DNA from 2 places in the Actinomadura sp. NPDC000600 genome. Region 2 is predicted to be linked to the other one. Evidence: riboswitches for the same ligand, from Rfam matches in the RefSeq annotation. Region 2 holds a riboswitch; the other holds the start of a gene.
What was found. Region 2 has a riboswitch for ZMP and ZTP ahead of glyA (serine hydroxymethyltransferase). Riboswitches for the same ligand answer to the same signal wherever they lie in the genome.

Region 1: it holds a riboswitch for ZMP and ZTP, as region 2 does, so the genes downstream of both, ABWI07_RS39180 (bifunctional methylenetetrahydrofolate dehydrogenase/methenyltetrahydrofolate cyclohydrolase) here and glyA (serine hydroxymethyltransferase) in region 2, are expected to answer to the same signal.

What each region holds. Positions count from the first base shown of each region.
Region 1 covers NZ_JBEUPD010000047.1:22,987-31,580, forward strand. The annotation lists gene purH (bifunctional phosphoribosylaminoimidazolecarboxamide formyltransferase/IMP cyclohydrolase) at 1-1,176, shown strand, start outside; gene ABWI07_RS39170 (hypothetical protein) at 1,503-1,679, shown strand; gene ABWI07_RS39175 (GNAT family N-acetyltransferase) at 1,743-2,351, opposite strand; ZMP/ZTP riboswitch at 2,478-2,563, shown strand; gene ABWI07_RS39180 (bifunctional methylenetetrahydrofolate dehydrogenase/methenyltetrahydrofolate cyclohydrolase) at 2,628-3,476, shown strand; gene ABWI07_RS39185 (FHA domain-containing protein) at 3,643-4,374, opposite strand; gene ABWI07_RS39190 (DUF3017 domain-containing protein) at 4,592-5,032, shown strand; gene ABWI07_RS39195 (NADP-dependent isocitrate dehydrogenase) at 5,171-6,388, shown strand; gene ABWI07_RS39200 (malate dehydrogenase) at 6,721-7,710, shown strand; gene ABWI07_RS39205 (HSP90 family protein) at 7,958-8,594, shown strand, end outside.
Region 2 covers NZ_JBEUPD010000046.1:44,727-53,320, forward strand. The annotation lists gene bla (class A beta-lactamase) at 1-397, shown strand, start outside; gene ABWI07_RS38940 (MFS transporter) at 475-1,602, shown strand; gene ABWI07_RS38945 (Lrp/AsnC family transcriptional regulator) at 1,679-2,170, shown strand; partial or broken gene ABWI07_RS38950 (DMT family transporter) at 2,281-3,096, shown strand; ZMP/ZTP riboswitch at 3,201-3,287, shown strand; gene glyA (serine hydroxymethyltransferase) at 3,341-4,612, shown strand; gene ABWI07_RS38960 (class I SAM-dependent methyltransferase) at 4,616-5,401, opposite strand; gene ABWI07_RS38965 (GNAT family N-acetyltransferase) at 5,385-6,455, opposite strand; gene ABWI07_RS38970 (carboxymuconolactone decarboxylase family protein) at 6,618-7,289, shown strand; gene ABWI07_RS38975 (GNAT family N-acetyltransferase) at 7,282-7,869, shown strand; gene ABWI07_RS38980 (NAD(P)/FAD-dependent oxidoreductase) at 7,920-8,594, shown strand, end outside.

The DNA.
Region 1 (8,594 bases), on a different contig from region 2:
CCCACGATGGTCCGCGCCGCCGCGAAGAACCACGCGAGCGTCTCCGTCGTGGTGGACCCGTCCGGCTACGGAACGGTCCTGGACGCCGTGCGGGCCGGCGGTTTCACCCTGGACGAGCGCCGCCGCCTCGCCGCGCGGGCGTTCGCGCACACCGCGTCCTACGACGTGGCCGTGGCCTCCTGGTTCGCGAGCGCCTACGCGCCCGACGAGACCGCCGCCGAGACGCGGTGGCCCGACTTCCTCGGCGCCACGTGGGAGCGTTCGAACACCCTGCGGTACGGCGAGAACCCGCACCAGCGGGCCGCCCTGTACCGCTCGCCGGGCGAGACGGGCCTCGCGGGGGCCGAGCAGCTCTACGGCAAGGAGATGTCCTACAACAACTACGTCGACACCGACGCCGCGCGCCGCGCCGCCTACGACTTCACCGAGCCGTGCGTCGCGATCATCAAGCACGCCAACCCGTGCGGCATCGCGGTCGGCGCGGACATCGCCGAGGCGCACCGCAAGGCGCACGCCTGCGACCCGGTGTCGGCCTACGGCGGGGTGATCGCGGCGAACCGGCCGGTCACCGCGGACATGGCCCGGCAGGTCACCGAGAGCTTCGCCGAGGTACTGGTCGCCCCGTCCTTCGAGGACGAGGCCGTGACCGTCCTCAAGGACCGGTTCAAGAACATCCGCCTGCTGGTCTGCCCGGACGCCCCTGTCGGCGACACCGAGTACCGGCGCATCGACGGCGGCATGCTGCTGCAGGGCGTCGACCGCGTGGACGCCGACGGCGACGACCCGTCCGCCTGGGAGCTGAAGACCGGCCCCGCCGCGGACGAGGCGACCCTGCGCGACCTGGTCTTCGCCTGGCGGGCCATCCGCTCGGTGAAGTCCAACGCGATCCTGCTGGCCGCGGACGGCGCCACCGTGGGCGTCGGCATGGGCCAGGTCAACCGGGTCGACTCCGCCAAGCTCGCCGTCGCGCGGGCCGGGCAGGAGCGCGCCGCGTCGTCCGTGGGCGCGTCCGACGCGTTCTTCCCCTTCCCGGACGGCCTGGAGGTGCTGGCCGAGGCGGGCGTCCGCGCGATCGTCGAGCCGGGCGGGTCCGTCAACGACGACAAGGTGATCGCCGCGGCGGAGAAGGCGGGCATCACCCTCTACTTCACCGGCGTCAGGCACTTCTTCCACTGACGGCTCGCCAGGCGCGCCGCTCCTGCGGGCGCGCCGTCCTGCCGGACGCGGGGGCGGCCCCCGGCTCGTGATCCACGGCCGGGGACCGCCCCCGCCGGCATGTCCGAAGCCCTCTCGTCCCGCGCGGACGCGGGACGCCGCGCCCGGGGCTCCTCAGCGGCGGGTCAGCCCTGCGCCCGTGCCGTCGCGGTTCAACGAGGTTGTCCGTTTGTGACCTATTTTTCGGTGCGGGACCGCGCACCGGCGCCGGGCGGGTAGCCTCGGGCTGCCGCGCCCCCCTTGACCCTCCCTTGACCCCGGCGCGGGCGTTCCGTGTTGGAGGCGGGATGGATTTCCTGATGTCCCTCATGCTCGGCGTCGTCTACCAGGCCGACTCGCTGCTGATGGAGTCCCGGCAGGTGATCGGGATCGTCGCCGCGTTCCTGGCCGCGGTGCTCGCCGCCCAGTTCGGCTGGCACGGCACCGACCGCGTCATCGGCCGGCGCCAGCGCTCCGAGGACTGAGCGCTCCGAGCCCTGACCGCTCGAAGGGCCGAGCATGTGAGGGGCGGCCGGGGCCGCGCGCCCTCAGCGCAGTCTCGCCCGCAGGGCCCGCTCGGCGGCGGGCCACTCGTCGTCCGTCATCGCGTAGGCGGCGGTGTCGCGGATCGAGCCGTCCGCGCGGATCCGGTGCTTGCGGTGGACGCCCTCGAACGACGCCCCGAGCCGCTCGATCGCCGCACGCGACCGCTCGTTGCGGACGTGCGTGTGCCACCCGACCCGGATCGCTCCCAGATCGCCGAACGCGCGGCCCATCAGGAGCAGTTTCGCCTCGGTGTTGAGGCCCGTCCGGTGCCACCGCGCCCCGAGCCAGGTGTGGCCGATGCACAGGCCGCGATGGGACGGGGAGATCTCGTAGTAGGAGGTCATCCCGGCGACCTCGCCGGTCACCGCGTCGATCTGGACCCAGGGCAGGCGCAGCCCGCGCTCGCAGGCCGCCAGCGCCGTGTCGACCAGTGCGCGCATGTCCGCGGCGCCCGCCGGCTGACGCTCGTTCATCCAGGTCCACAGTCCCGGGTCCTTGGACGCCTCGAACAGCCCGTCGGAGTGCTCGGCGGCCAGCGGCTCCAGCCGCACGTACCGTCCGGTCAGGACGGGTCGCTCGAACCATGCGCCGCTCAACCGTTCGTCGCTCATGCCGAGCACGCTAGGAGCCCGGGGCGGACTCCGGCAGAGCCACTTGGCGCCGTTATCCGCAAGCCACTCGCGCGGGCGCTCCCCGGGAAGTCCCTGGGCGGCCGTTCGCGGGCGGCCGGTTAGCATGGGTTCCTACGCGACTGGCGCGGTCAAGGTGGATCACCACCGGGGAGCGAACGACAGTCCGGACACCGCGCGCCTGGGTGGACGGGACCCCTTCCGGCCGGGCATTGCGCCCGGGGCCCGGTCCCGGCCGACATCCACGCGGAGGAACGCATGACGGCACAGATTCTGGACGGCAAGGCCACGGCCGCCGAGATCCGCTCGAACCTCAAGGTCCGCGTCGAGGCGCTCCGCGACCGCGGCGTGTCCGTCGGGCTCGGCACCGTCCTGGTCGGCGACGACCCCGGCAGCCACTCCTACGTGAACATGAAGCACCGCGACTGCGCCGAGGTCGGCATCGAGAGCATCCGCCGCGACCTGCCCGCCACCGCGTCCCAGGACGAGGTGGAGCGCGCCGTCGCCGAGCTGAACGCCGATCCCGCCTGCACCGGCTACATCGTCCAGCTGCCGCTCCCGAAGGGCCTGGACGAGCAGCGCGTGCTGGAGCGCATCGACCCCGCCAAGGACGCCGACGGCCTGCACCCGACGAACCTCGGCCGGCTCGTCCTGATGCAGCCGGGCCCGCTGCCGTGCACGCCGAAGGGCATCGTCGAGCTGCTGCGCCGCTTCGACGTCCCGCTGAGGGGCGCCGAGGTCACGGTCGTCGGCCGCGGCATCACCGTCGGACGCTCCCTCGGCCTGCTGCTGACCCGCCGCAGCGAGAACGCGACCGTCACCCTCTGCCACACCGCGACCCGCGACCTCGCCGAGCACACCCGCAAGGCCGACATCGTCGTCGCCGCCGCGGGCGTTCCCGGCCTCATCACCGCCGACATGGTCAAGCCCGGCGCCGCCGTCCTCGACGTGGGCGTCTCCCGGGTGGACGGCAAGCTCGCCGGCGACGTCGCCGCCGACGTCCGCGACGTCGCGGGCTGGGTCGCGCCCAACCCCGGCGGCGTCGGCCCGATGACCCGCGCGATGCTGCTCGCGAATGTCGTCGAGGCCGCCGAGCAGACCCGCTGACCGACCGCCGTCCCGAGACGGCGCGCCGCGGGGGCCGCCACCCAGCACCGGGTGGCGGCCCCCGCTCACGCAGCCCTGGCCGCGCCGTCACATACGCGGCCGTATGGGGGGCTCAGCGATCGCCCTCTGGTTTGCGCTGCCGGGGAGGGCGACCGCAGGTCTCACATCAGCTGGCCCTCCGTCCCGCGGCCGTGCTGTGCGCCGGACGGCCCGGCGCGTGGGTGTGGCCCGTCGTGCCCGGCCGGCGCGTCTCGGTGGTGCCGCGCACCCCGGGGACGCGCCCGTCCATCGGCGGACGTCCCTGCTGGGGGACGTGCACCGGCGGCAGCGGTCGGACGAGGCCCATCGCGATGACCTCGTTGGCGAGCCGAGTGCGCCGGTTTGCGCCCTCGGGGATCCGGAACTTCTGATAGAGGCGCAGCAGATGCTGCTTGACCGCGGCCTCGGTGACGACCAGCTCGCCGGCGATGTCGCGTGCGGTGGCCGGAGCCACGAACGCCTCGTCGGACAGGGCGGGCCGGCACAGCGAGGTCAGCACGTCGACCTCGCGGCGGGTGAGCTCGGGTGCGACGGCGCGCCGCAGTTCGACGTCCGGGTCGACCTCCTCACGGGGGATGCCCCCCAACCGGCAGCGCGCCGTGCCGAAGCTCACGACGTCACCGTCCTCCAGTACACGGCGTGCGATCGGCCGGCCGTTGACGCGCGTCCCGTTGCGGGACAGGCCCATGTCCACCACGTAGACGTACGGGCCACGTCGGACGATCTCTGCGTGCAATCGGGACACACTCGGGTCGTCGAGGCGGATGTCCACTCCTCTCCCTCTCCCGACCGTCGTCACGTCGGGGCGCAGCGGCATCACCAGCCCGCTGTCCTCGATCCGCATGAACGGCCCCTCCACGGCAGTCCTCCCAGCTAGTTAGCGACCCCTGTCTGCCGGGTTACCCGGGCGCCGTGCCGTCACACCCTCCTACTGGCGAGTAGGACCGGTGGCGCAAGGGATTGCGGGCTCTCGGCCATCACCTGGGGCACATAGGACCCATCCGCATTCCGGCGGGGCGCGCGACCGAGAGCGCGCGATGTCGTGCCGGGACCCGAATGCCTATACCGTGAGGGCCATGAGCACCCAGGTGCATCGGCGCAGGCGCAAGGCGCCGCGTCGGAGGGGCGCCGCCCCGCACTGGCTCGCGCGGCTGCCGTACCTCCTCGTGCTCAGCGGCGTCGGCGCGGGACTCACCCTGTGCGCGTTCCACTACTTCCGCAAGGGCTCGGGCCTGATGGCCGCCGCGCTGCTCATCGGCGCGCTCGCCAGGCTGCTGCTGCCCGAGTCGCAGCTCGGCCCGCTCGCCGTCCGCAGCCGGTCGGTCGACTGCTGGACGCTCGTGATCCTCGGCGAGATGGTCGCGTTCGTCTCGCTGAGCGTCCCGCCGATGAACAAGACCGGGCTCGTGCTCGCCGGCGCGTTCGGCGTCCTGATCGCCCTCACGATGCTGGTGCGCGGTGTGCGGCTCCTCATCGCCGGGCGTTCCTCCCGGACGGGTGAAGGGCCGCCGGGCTAGCGCGTCCATGCAGGTGGGGGCGAGGGCGGGGGTCGCCGTGGCAAGGCCAGGTCTAGACCTCATGACCGCCTCGGCTAGCCTAGCCAGTTGAGCCTTACAAGGACTGCTGGCCAGGTGTAGGAAAGGGACAGCACAAGCATGCCCAAGATCAAAGTAGCGGGCCCGGTCGTCGAACTCGACGGCGACGAAATGACGCGGATCATCTGGAAATTCATCAAGGACCAGTTGATCCTGCCCTACCTCGATGTGGACCTGAAGTACTACGACCTGGGGATCGAGCACCGTGACGCCACGGACGACCAGGTCACCGTCGACGCCGCCAACGCCATCCTGGAGCACGGCGTGGGCGTCAAGTGCGCGACCATCACCCCCGACGAGGCGCGCGTCGAGGAGTTCGGCCTGAAGAAGATGTGGCGGTCCCCGAACGGGACGATCCGCAACATCCTGGGCGGCGTGATCTTCCGCGAGCCGATCGTTGTCTCCAACATCCCCCGCCTGGTCCCCGGTTGGACGAAGCCGATCATCATCGGCCGCCACGCCCACGGCGACCAGTACAAGGCCACCGACTTCGTCGTGCCCGGCCCCGGCAAGGTGACGATCACCTACACCCCCGAGAACGAGGGTGAGCCGATGGAGTTCGAGATCGCGAACTTCCCCGGCGGCGGCGTGGCCATGGGCATGTACAACTTCGACGACTCGATCCGCGACTTCGCCCGGACGAGCATGCGGTACGCGCTCAACCGCGAGATGCCGCTGTACATGTCGACGAAGAACACGATCCTCAAGGCCTACGACGGCCGGTTCAAGGACCTCTTCCAGGAGATCTACGAGACCGAGTTCAAGGCCGAGTTCGAGTCCAAGGGCCTCACCTACGAGCACCGCCTCATCGACGACATGGTCGCCGCGGCGCTCAAGTGGGAGGGCGGGTTCGTCTGGGCCGCCAAGAACTACGACGGCGACGTCCAGTCCGACACCCTCGCGCAGGGCTTCGGCTCCCTCGGCCTCATGACCTCCGTCCTCATGACCCCGGACGGCAGGACCGTCGAGGCGGAGGCCGCGCACGGCACGGTGACCCGGCACTACCGGCAGCACCAGCAGGGCAAGCCGACGTCGACCAACCCCATCGCGTCGATCTTCGCCTGGACGCGCGGGCTGGAGCACCGCGGCAAGCTCGACGGCCAGCCCGAGGTCATCGACTTCGCCCGCAAGCTGGAGCAGGTCTGCATCGAGACCGTCGAGAGCGGCCAGATGACCAAGGACCTGGCGCTGCTCGTCGGCGGCGAGACCCCCTGGCTGACCACGCAGGGCTTCCTGGAGGCGCTCGACACCAACCTCCAGAAGAAGATCAACTCCTGATCTGGCCCCCCGGCGGAGTCGACCTGTCGCAGGCGGTCGACTTCGCGTAGGCGGTCGAGGGCCGTCCCGGATCCGTCCGGGGCGGCCCTTCCGCCTTCTCGGGACCGCATCCAGCCTTTCCGGACGGCGTTCCGCCTGTTCGGGGACGGGGTGGCATGCCGGGAGGTGCACCTGGACGGGCGCGGGTAGGACGTGCGCGATAGCCTGGCACCGCAACTATCTCGACGGCGAGAGAACCCGCGCCGGCCGGCGCATGCGGGCGGCCTCTCGGGCGGTCGGGTTCCCAAGGATGGCCGCCTGAGCCCCGTCAGGTCACAGCAGGAGAAGGACGCATGACTCGCACCCCAGTCACCGTTACCGTTACCGGCGCCGCGGGCCAGATCGGCTACGCGCTGCTGTTCCGCATCGCGTCCGGGCACCTCCTCGGCGCGGACGTGCCCGTACGCTTGCGCCTGCTGGAGATTCCGCAGGCGGTGAAGGCCGCCGAGGGCACCGCGATGGAACTGGACGACTGCGCGTTCCCGCTGCTGTCCGGCATCGACATCTTCGACGACGCCGGGCGCGCGTTCGAGGGGACGAACGTCGCGCTGCTGGTCGGCGCCCGCCCGCGCACGAAGGGCATGGAGCGCGGCGACCTGCTGGAGGCCAACGGCGGCATCTTCAAGCCGCAGGGCGAGGCGATCAACGCTGGCGCGGCCGACGACGTCAAGGTCCTGGTGGTCGGCAACCCGGCGAACACCAACGCGCTGATCGCGCAGCAGCACGCCCCGGACGTCCCGGCCGAGCGGTTCACCGCGATGACGCGCCTCGACCACAACCGCGCGCTGGCGCAGCTGTCGAAGAAGGCGGGCGTCTCGGTCGCCGACCTCCGGAAGATGACGATCTGGGGCAACCACTCCGCCACGCAGTACCCGGACCTGTTCCACGCCGAGATCGCCGGCAAGAACGCCGCCGAGACGGTGAACGACCAGAACTGGCTGGAGAACGACTTCATCCCGACCGTCGCCAAGCGCGGCGCCGCGATCATCGAGGCGCGGGGCGCGTCGTCGGCGGCGTCGGCCGCGTCCGCCGCGATCGACCACGTGCACACCTGGGTGAACGGCACCGCCGACGGCGACTGGACGTCCATGGCGGTCGTGTCGGACGGCTCCTACGGCGTCCCGGAGGGCCTGATCTCGTCCTTCCCGGTCACCACCGAGGACGGCGAGTGGGAGATCGTCCAGGGCCTGGAGATCGACGACTTCTCCCGCGCCCGGATCGACGCCTCGGTGAACGAGCTGTCGGAGGAGCGCGACGCCGTCCGCAAGCTCGGCCTCATCTGACCCGCTCCCTCTGCTTCATCCGCTTCACGGACGAGCCCCGGACCGCCCAGGTCCGGGGCTCGTCCCATGCGCACCCCGCCAGGCCGGACCGAGGGTGCAGGGGACGAGGGGCGGGTCGTGCGTCCCAAGGCGCGTCGTCCGCGGGTCGGTGTGCTCAGGGGGCGGCGGCGGGTGCAAATGATCTGAAGGCGTCGGTATCGGTCGCTAGGGTGTGATCGCTCGGAAAGTGATCGGGGGAGGCGTGCCGGTGGCCGAACAGGCGTTCCAGGTGGATCTGCGGGGCGTGGTGGATCTGCTGAGCCGCCATCTCTACGCCAGCCCGCGGGTCTACCTGCGGGAGCTGCTGCAGAACGCGGTGGACGCGATCACGGCGCGCGGCGCGGGGGGCCGCGTCGAGATCGAGACGGGCGGCGGCGTGCTGTGCGTGCACGACGACGGCGTCGGCCTGACCGAGGACGAGGTCCACACGCTGCTGGCGACGATCGGGCGGTCGTCCAAGCGGGACGAGCTCGGGTTCGCGCGCCACGACTTCCTCGGCCAGTTCGGGATCGGGCTGCTGTCGGCGTTCCTCGTCGCGGACGAGATCGAGGTCGTGACGCGGTCCGCGCGCGGCGGCGGCCCCGTCCGGTGGACGGGGCGCTCCGAGGGCAGCTACCAGGTCGAACCAGGCGAGCGGGACGAGCCGGGCACGACGGTGACGCTGCGGGCCCGCCCGGGGTCGGCGGAGCTGCTGAGCCCGCCGGTCGTCGCCGAGCTGGCCGCCACGTACGGGTCGCTCCTGCCGGTCGAGCTGGTCGTGGACGGCGTCGCCGTCACCGGCGACGGACCCCCGTGGCGCGCGTCCTACCGCGACCCCGCCGACCGCAGGCGGGCGCTGGACCGCT
Region 2 (8,594 bases):
CTACGAGCCCGAACTGAACAGGGTCCGCCCGGACGATCCCCGGGACACGACGAGCCCACGGGCGATCGCCGCCGACTACCGCGCGATCGTCCTCGGGGACGCGCTGGAGCCCGGGAAGCGCGCCCTGGTCCGCGGCTGGCTCGAACGCAGCGCCACCGCCGTCGGGGCCGAACGCGTCAAGGCCGGGCTGCCCCGGGGCTGGCGGACGGCGAGCAAGACCGGGACCGGCGACTACGGCAGGGCCAACGACATCGCGGTCGTGTGGCCTCCCCGGGGAGCTCCGCTGATGGTGGCCGTCATGACCGACCGTCCGGGGTACGGCACCCCGCCCAAGAACGCCCTGATCGCGGAGGCCGCGAAGCTGGTCGTCTCCGGCCTGTCGCGGGCAGGGTTGTGACGGTCTCCGCCCCCGCGTCGGGAACCGCACCCGCCCCCGCCCCGCCCGCTCCCGCGGCGGACCCGTCCGGTCGCCGCGTGATCGCGGCGGTCGTGGCGATCCAGCTGGCCGCGAGCCTCGGCTTCTTCTCGGTGATGGCGCACCTCGTCGCGCACCTCCGGCACGACCTGGGACTGCTGGCCGGCACGGTCGGCCTGGTCCTCGGCGTGCGGGTGGGGCTCCAGTTCGCGCTGCTCCTCCCGGTCGGCACGGTCACCGACCTGCTCGGCGCGCGCCGGACCGGGATGCTGTCCTGCGCCGTGCGCGCGCTGGGGTTCGCGATGCTCGGGTACGCCGAGGGCGTGGGCGCGCTGCTCTGCGCGGCCGTCGTCCTCGCGGTGGGCGGCGCCCTCTACAACCCCGCGGCCCACAGCCTGCTGGCGGCCGTCGGTCCCGGCGGAAGGTCCGGCGGCTTCGCCGCCTACGTCGTCGCCCAGCACCTGGCGACCGTCGCGGGCCCGCCGATGGGCCTGCTCCTCCTGGGGACGGGGGCCGGGTTCCCCCTCCTGACGGGCACCGCCGCCGCTCTCTGGACGGTCGCGGGCGCCCTGTTCCTGGTCGTGCCCCGGTCCGGCGCGAAGCGCGCCGCCGCGGGCCTCCGCGACGTCCTCGCGGGCGTCCGGGCGGTGCTCGGCGACCGGAGGTTCCTGTACTTCGCGCTGCTGACCGCGCCGACGACGCTGCTCGCGACCCACATCATGACGGCCGCGCCCCTCCTCGGCTTCAGGCCCGCGGTGGCGACGCTGTCCTTCTCCCTCCTGGCCATGGTGGCGGCGGCGGTCCAGCCCTTCGTCGCCGTCCGGCGGCGGGGGGAGCGGCCGTGGGTGCTGCGCCTCGGCCTGCTGTGCGCCGCGGCGGCGTTCTTCGTGCTCGCGGCGCTGGACGGCACGCAGGCCGGCCCGCTGATGGCCGCGGCCGTCCTCAACGGGGTGGCGAACGGCCTCGTCCAGCCGGCGGTCTTCCAGCGCACCGCGCGGCACGCCCCGGTGGAGCGCTTCGGCTCGTACTACGGCGTCCTGGCGTTCTGCGCCGGCATGTTCTCCTTCGCGGGCGACCTGGTGATCGGCCGTCTCTTCGATCTGGGGCCGGCGGGCGCGGTCTGGGCCCTCGCCGGGGTCGGCGCCTGCGCGCTCGTGGCCGTGGCGGGCACGGCCCGGGTCGAATAATCTTCGGGGAACGGGACATAAGGGCGCGGTTCCCGCGCGGGAGTTCGGCGTCCGCCGGGCAGTTCGGAGGAACCTCATGGACGCGGTCGACCAGGCGATCCTGCGGCGCCTGCAGCGCGACGGGCGGCAGACCAACCGCGAACTGGCCGAGGCGGTGGGGATCGCGCCGTCCACGGCCCTGGAGCGGACGCGGGCGCTGCGCGCGCGGGGCGTCATCACCGGGTTCCACGCGGCGGCCGACCTGGAGCGGCTGGGGCGCGGGGTGCAGGCGCTGATCTCCATCAGGATCCGGCCCCAGTCGCGCGAGGCCATCGAGTCCGCCCGCGACAGCATGGCCTCGATGCCCGAGACGATCGGGGTCTTCGTGGTGACCGGGAACGAGGACCTGCTCGTCCACGTGGCCGTGCCGAGCACCGCCTACCTCCGCGACTTCGTCCTCGACCGGCTGGCGCGCCGCAAGGAGTACGTGGACGTCCGCACCATCGTCGTGTACGACTACGTCCAGCCGGTGGAGCAGTCCGAACTTCCGTCGGCGCACCGGCCGGAAGGGCGAACGGCCTACACCTGACAGGCAGCGTTCCCCCGTGTGGTCGAAGGATTGACGGGTCCACGCGCCTGGGTCGAATGAAACGACGGCTGTGCACGCCATCTCCCGCATGTTCGCCTAGCTTCGGCGGCATGGAGCGACGAAACCATTCATCCGGTGCGCTGCTGGTGCTCGCCGCCGGCGTGCTCTGGGGGACGGTCGGGCCGGCGCAGGTGCTGGCCGGGCCGTCCGCGAGCCCGGTCGCGGTCGGCGGCGCCCGGATCCTCTCGGGCGGGCTCGTGCTCGCCGTCCTCGTCCTCGCGGCGGACCGCCGGGCGTTCCGCGCGCTGACCCGGCCGGCCTGGGCGCCGATCGCGGCTGCCTCCGCCGCGACCGGCACCTTCCAGGCGTCGTTCTTCAGCGCGGTCGACCGGACGGGCGCCGCCGTCGCGACCGCCGTGGTCTTCGGGCTCGCGCCCGTCTCGACAGGTCTCTGCGAACGGCTCGTCCTGCGGGCCGGGCTCAGCCGCCGCTGGTGGGCCGGGACGGCCTGCGCGGTCGGCGGCGTGGCCCTGCTGATGGTGCCGGGGCAGGCCGTCCACGCCGACCCCGCCGGGATCGCGCTGAGCCTTGTCGGCGGGACGTGCTTCGGCGTCTACACGGTGTCGGCCAAGGTCCTGACGGGCCGCGGCGCGGGGACGTCCGGCATGGCGATGGCGGCCGCGGTGTCGGTGACGCTGCTCGCCGGGGGAGCGGCCCTGCTGCGCTGGACGCTGCCGGAGCTGCCGGCGCTCGCCGCGCCGCGCTCGGCCGCGCTGGTGGCCTGGCTCGGGATCGCCGCCACCGCCGCCGCGTACATGTTCTTCGTCACCGGCCTCGGGCGGGTGTCCGCCGCGACCGCCGGGACGCTCAGCCTCGCCGAGCCGCTCGTCGCCACCGGCCTCGCCGTCGCCGTCCTCGGCGAGCGGATGCCGCCGCCCGTCGCGGCCGGGTCGCTGCTGCTGATGGGCGGTCTGTTCCTGGTCTCGGTGCCCGAGCGCGCCCGGCGCGGACGCGGGGCGGCCCGGTATGATGGCGCCCACGCGACTGGCGCAGTCAAGGTGGAGACGACCACCGGGGAGCGAAAGTAGTCCGCACACCGCGCGCCTGGGTGTACGGGTCCCCTTCGCCGGGGCGCCCGAAGCCCTGGCGCGAACAGCGCGGAGGCTCACGATGCACGAACCGGCCGTACCCCGTCTGCAAGGCCAGGACCCCGAGATCGCGGAGCTGGTGGAGGCCGAGGCCCGGCGCCAGTACGAGAAGATCCGGCTGATCGCCTCGGAGAACTACGTGTCGGAGGCGGTGCTGGAGGCCGCTGGCACGGTCCTGACCAACAAGTACTCCGAGGGCTACGCGGGCAAGCGCTACTACGAGGGCCAGCAGAACGTCGACCCCATCGAGCTGCTCGCCATCGAGCGGGCGAAGGGCGTGTTCGGCGTCGAGCACGCCAACGTCCAGCCCTACTCGGGCTCGCCCGCCAACCTCGCGGTCTACATGGCGTTCCTGGAGCCGGGCGACGCGGTCATGGGCCTGTCGCTGCCGATGGGCGGCCACCTCACGCACGGCTGGTCGGTGTCGGCCACCGGCAAGTGGTTCCGGCCCGTCCGCTACGACGTGCGGGCCGACACCGGCCGGATCGACATGGACCAGGTGCGCGACCTCGCGCTCAAGGAGCGGCCGAAGCTGATCTGGTGCGGCGGCACCGCGATCCCGCGCACGATCGACTTCCCGGCGTTCGCCGAGATCGCCCGGGAGGCCGGCGCGGTGCTGGCCGCCGACATCGCGCACATCGCGGGCCTGGTCGCCGGCGGCGCGCACCCGTCCCCGGTCGGGCACGCGGACGTCATCACCACGACCACGCACAAGACGCTGCGCGGCCCCCGCGGCGCCATGATCATGTCGACGGCGGAGCACGCGAAGGCGGTCGACAAGGCCGTCTTCCCCGGCCTGCAGGGCGGGCCGCACAACCACACGACGGCCGCGATCGCCGTCGCGCTGAAGGAGGCGGCGCGGCCGGACTTCGCCGGGTACGCCCGGCAGGTCGTCGCCAACGCCAAGGTGCTGGCCGCCGCGCTGCTGGACCGCGGCTACGACCTGATCTCCGGCGGCACCGACAACCACCTCATCCTCATCGACCTCACGACCAAGGGCGTGGCGGGCAAGCCCGCCGCGCAGGCGCTCGACCGCGCCGGCATCGAGCTCAACTACAACGCCGTCCCCTTCGACCCGCGCAAGCCGTTCGACCCCTCCGGGCTGCGGCTCGGCACCGCGGCGATCACCACCCGGGGGCTCGGCGAGGAGCACATGCCGCAGGTCGCGGCGTGGATCGACGAGGTCGTCCAGGCCGCCGCCAAGGAGGACGAGACGGTCCTGGACCGGGTCGCCGGGCAGGTCCGCGAGCTGCTCGCCGCCTACCCGATGCCGGGCTGGCGGTCCGCGCCCTGACGCTCAGCGCGGGCGCAGCAGCGTGATCATGCGCCAGGCCTCGGGGTCGGCCAGGGGCACCGCGTCCTCGCCGGCCCCGAAGTCGCCGTACTGCGCCGCCACCTCCAGACCGCCCGCGAGGCGGATCGCGGCGTCCAGCTCGGTGGCCGTCCAGAACCGGTAGGGCACGACGTCGCGGACGACCCGCGACTCCGCGCCCTCCCCGGTGATGGTCATCGTGACGTGGTCGTCGGCGATCAGGGTGACCGGGTCCAGCCGGTCGGACGGCTCGCCCCAGCGCACGCTCGCCCGGACGCCGTCCCGCTCGACCGTCCACCCGGTGCTGACGCTCGGGTCGTCGCCCAGCCGGTCGCGGGGATGCGACATCTCGACGACGTAGAGGCCGCCGGGGGACAGGTGCGCGGCGGCGCGGCGCAGGTGCGCCACGAACGCGTCCAGCGTCATGAGGTGGGACGTGGAGTCCAGCATGGTCGCGATGAGGTCGAACCGGCGGCCCAGCGCGAACCGCGTCATGTCGCCCTCGACGACCTCCAGCGCGACGCCGGCCTTCTCGGCCTCGCGGGCGGCGTAGGCGCACATCCGCGGGTTGAGGTCGAGCGCCGTCGCCGCCAGGCCGCGGCGGGCGAACTCGCGGGCGTGCTCGGCGGGGCCGGCGGCCAGCTCCAGCGCCGTGCGGGGGGCGAGGCCCTGCTCGGCGCACCAGCCGAGGAGCACCTCCACCTCGGCCGGCACGTCGCGGAACGAGCACGCCAGCTCGTACGCCCAGGGGTCGTCATATACGCCGCTCACCCGCCCATCCTGCCAGCGCCCCCGGCTCGGCGGGACGGCCGTCCAGGCGCAGCCTGATCTCCACGACCGCGGTGTCCTCGGTGCGCCGGGTCCGCCCGCCGAGCGAGGTCAGCAGCCGCCGCATCCGGGCGTTCTCGCTCAGCGCGGTCGCGCGCACCTCCACCAGGCCGCGGTCCCGGGCCAGCGCGAGCAGCAGCACGGCGAGGCCGCGGCCGAGCCCGCGGCCCTGCCAGGCGTCCTCGACCAGGAACGCCACCTCCGCGGCGCCCGGATCGCGGACGAGGACCAGGTGGGCGAGCGCCAGCAGCGACCCGTCCGGGCCCTCGGCGACCAGCGTCATGCCGCGCGAGGGGTCGCAGAACCGCTCGAACGCCCGCCGCGGCGGATACGGCTTGGGGCTGAAGTAGCGCATCCGGCGGCTGTCCAGCGAGCAGCGCTCGTGCAGCGCCCGCACGGTGTCCGCGTCGCGCCGCTCGATCGGCCGGACGACCACCTGCGTGCCGTCGCGCAGCGCGATCCGCCGGGACGCGCAGGGACGCGGCACGGTGGGAAGCGCGGCGCGAACCAGCGCGTCCGCCCGCGCCGCCTCGGTCGCGGTGAACGGCAGGCCCACGCGGCGGAGCCGGACCGAGCGGCCGCGCACCGGGACGAGGAGGTCGCACCGGTCGGGCTCCCCGTCCTCCCCGCCGGGTGAGTGCCAGCGCGCGTCGTCGGCGCGCAGCAGCTCCCCGAGGATCTCGGGCACCGCGTGCGGTTCGGCGCGGAGGCGCGACGCCAGGACGAGGACGCGGGTCGGCTCGTCCACCAGCTCGTGGGGGCGGGCGGGCAGGACGGCGGTCCGGGTCCCGCCCGCCGCGCCCAGCGCCTCGGCGAGGGCGCGCGCGTCCGGACCGCCGGGCGGGACGTCGACGACGAACTCGTCCACCACCCCGCCCGAGTCGAGCTGGACGGACAGCCCGAGGATGTTGGCGCCGCGCCGGGCCAGCGCGGCCGTGAGGGAGGCGAGGCGGCCGGGCCGGTCCTCGATCTCGGTGCGGATGCGGAGCAGCGGCATGGGACGTTCCCTCCGGGGCCCGGTCGCCCCGCTCGTGTCCGGTGCGGTCGCGGACCAGGCTCGCCGACGCGTGTTACGCGGCCGCTACGTCATCGTGTGCCAGGGGTTTCACATTTCGGACGGGGGTTGAGCCGCCCGCCCCGAGCGCCTAGCGTGCGGGGAGTGATCGACCCCGTGAGCGGTGAGCACGTCAACGACCGACCGCGGCGCGGCCCGTCCCCGACGCGGCTCCCGCTGCTCCTCCCCGGTTCGCTCAGCGACGAGCAGCGGGCCGTCTACGAGGCGGTGACGGGCGGGCCCCGCGCCGGCGACCGCAACCCGCCCTTCGCCCTGGCCGACGACATCGGCCGGCTCCAGGGCCCGTTCAACGCGATGCTCTACAGCCCTCCCGTCGGCCTGCCGCTCCAGGACCTCGGCGCGGCGCTGCGCTTCCGCACCGGGTTCACCAAGCGCGAGCGGGAGATCGCGACGCTCGTCGTGGCCGCGCACCTGCGCTCCGACTTCGAGTGGTACGCCCACGAGCGCATCGGGCGCCGGCAGGGGCTCGCCGACGAGGAGATGGACGCGCTGCGCGAGGGCCGGGCCCCGATGCTCGCCGACGTCCGCGAGCGCGTCGTGCACGAGGCGGCGCGGCAGCTCGTGGCCGAGGACGACCTCGCCGACGCCGTGTACACCGAGGCGGTGGCGACGCTCGGCCGCACCGCCCTGGTCGAGCTGGTCGCGCTCGTCGGCTACTACCAGGCGCTCGCACTGCAGCTGCGCGTGTTCCGGGTCGGGGTCCCGGACGGCGAGGCCGCCCCCGAGTGGCCCCCATCGGGGGACGGGGATGAGTGAGGTCCTGCGCACGGTGCGACTCGCCCTGCACCCGGTGTCGATGCGCGACCACGGCGCTCTGCTGACGCACTGGACGGGCCCCCTCGTCCGCCGGCACCTGTTCGACGACCGGGTGGTCACCCCCGTGCAGGTCAGCGAGATCATCGAGGCCAGCGAGCGGGACTTCGCGACCGAGGGCTACGGGCTGTGGGCGCTGCGCCCCGCGCCCTGGTCCCCGGGCGCCGGCGCGGCGGCGCCGGGCGACCCGCTGGTCGGCGTGGCCGGGCTCAGCCACCACGAGGGGCCGCTCGGCCACGGCGTGGACGTCGAGATCCTCTACAGCCTGGAGCCCGACCACTGGGGCCGGGGGCTGGCCGCCGAGGCGTCCCGCGCCGTCCTGGACTACGCGTTCGGGGTGGTCGGCGTGCGCCGGATCACCGCCGAGATCGACACGGCCAACCCCGCGTCGTCGGAGATCGCGCTGCAGCTCGGGATGCGCCGGTGGCGGGACGGCCCGAGCGGCCCCGACGGCGCCGCCTACTATGCGGCCGAACGCTCGCGCTGGATCGGATCCCGTCGAATTGTGGACGCCGTACCCTAGAATCCGTTGCCGACTGTTGCTTTTGCTGCGGAATGCAGCAGGATGAGCGCATGAGCTCCTCCCCGGGCCGGGCGCCCCTGGCCTCCGGCTTCGCCAATGGCGGCGTCTCCTACTGGTACCGGGCGGCCGGGCGCCCCGCCCCCGGTCCCCGCCTGCCCGGCCCGCGCACCGCCGACGTGTGCGTCGTCGGCGCCGGCTACACCGGGCTCTGGACGGCCTACTACCTCAAGCGCGCCCGCCCCGACCTGCGCGTCGTCGTGCTGGAGCGCGAGTTCGCGGGGTTCGGCGCGTCCGGCCGCAACGGCGGCTGGGTGCTGGGGGAGATCGCGGGGTCCCGGGAGCGCTACGCCGCCCGGCACGGGCGCCCCGCCGCGATCGCGCTGCAGCAGGCCATGTTCCAGGCGGTGGACGAGGTCGTCCGCGTCGCCGGAGCCGAGGAGATCGACGCCGGGCTGGTCAAGGGAGGCGTCCTGCACGTGGCCCGCAACGCCGCCCAGCGCGCCCGCCTCGCCGCCCTGGTCGGCGAGGCCCGCGAGTGGGGCTGGAGCGACGACGACCTCGTCCCGCTGCCCGCCGCCGAACGCGACGACCGGCTGCGCGTCGATGGCGCGACCGGCGCTGCGTGGAGCCCGCACGCCGCGCGGGCGCAGCCCGCCGCGCTCGTCCGGGGCCTCGCCGCGGCGGTCCGGCGGCTCGGCGTGGAGGTCTACGAGGGGACGCCCGTC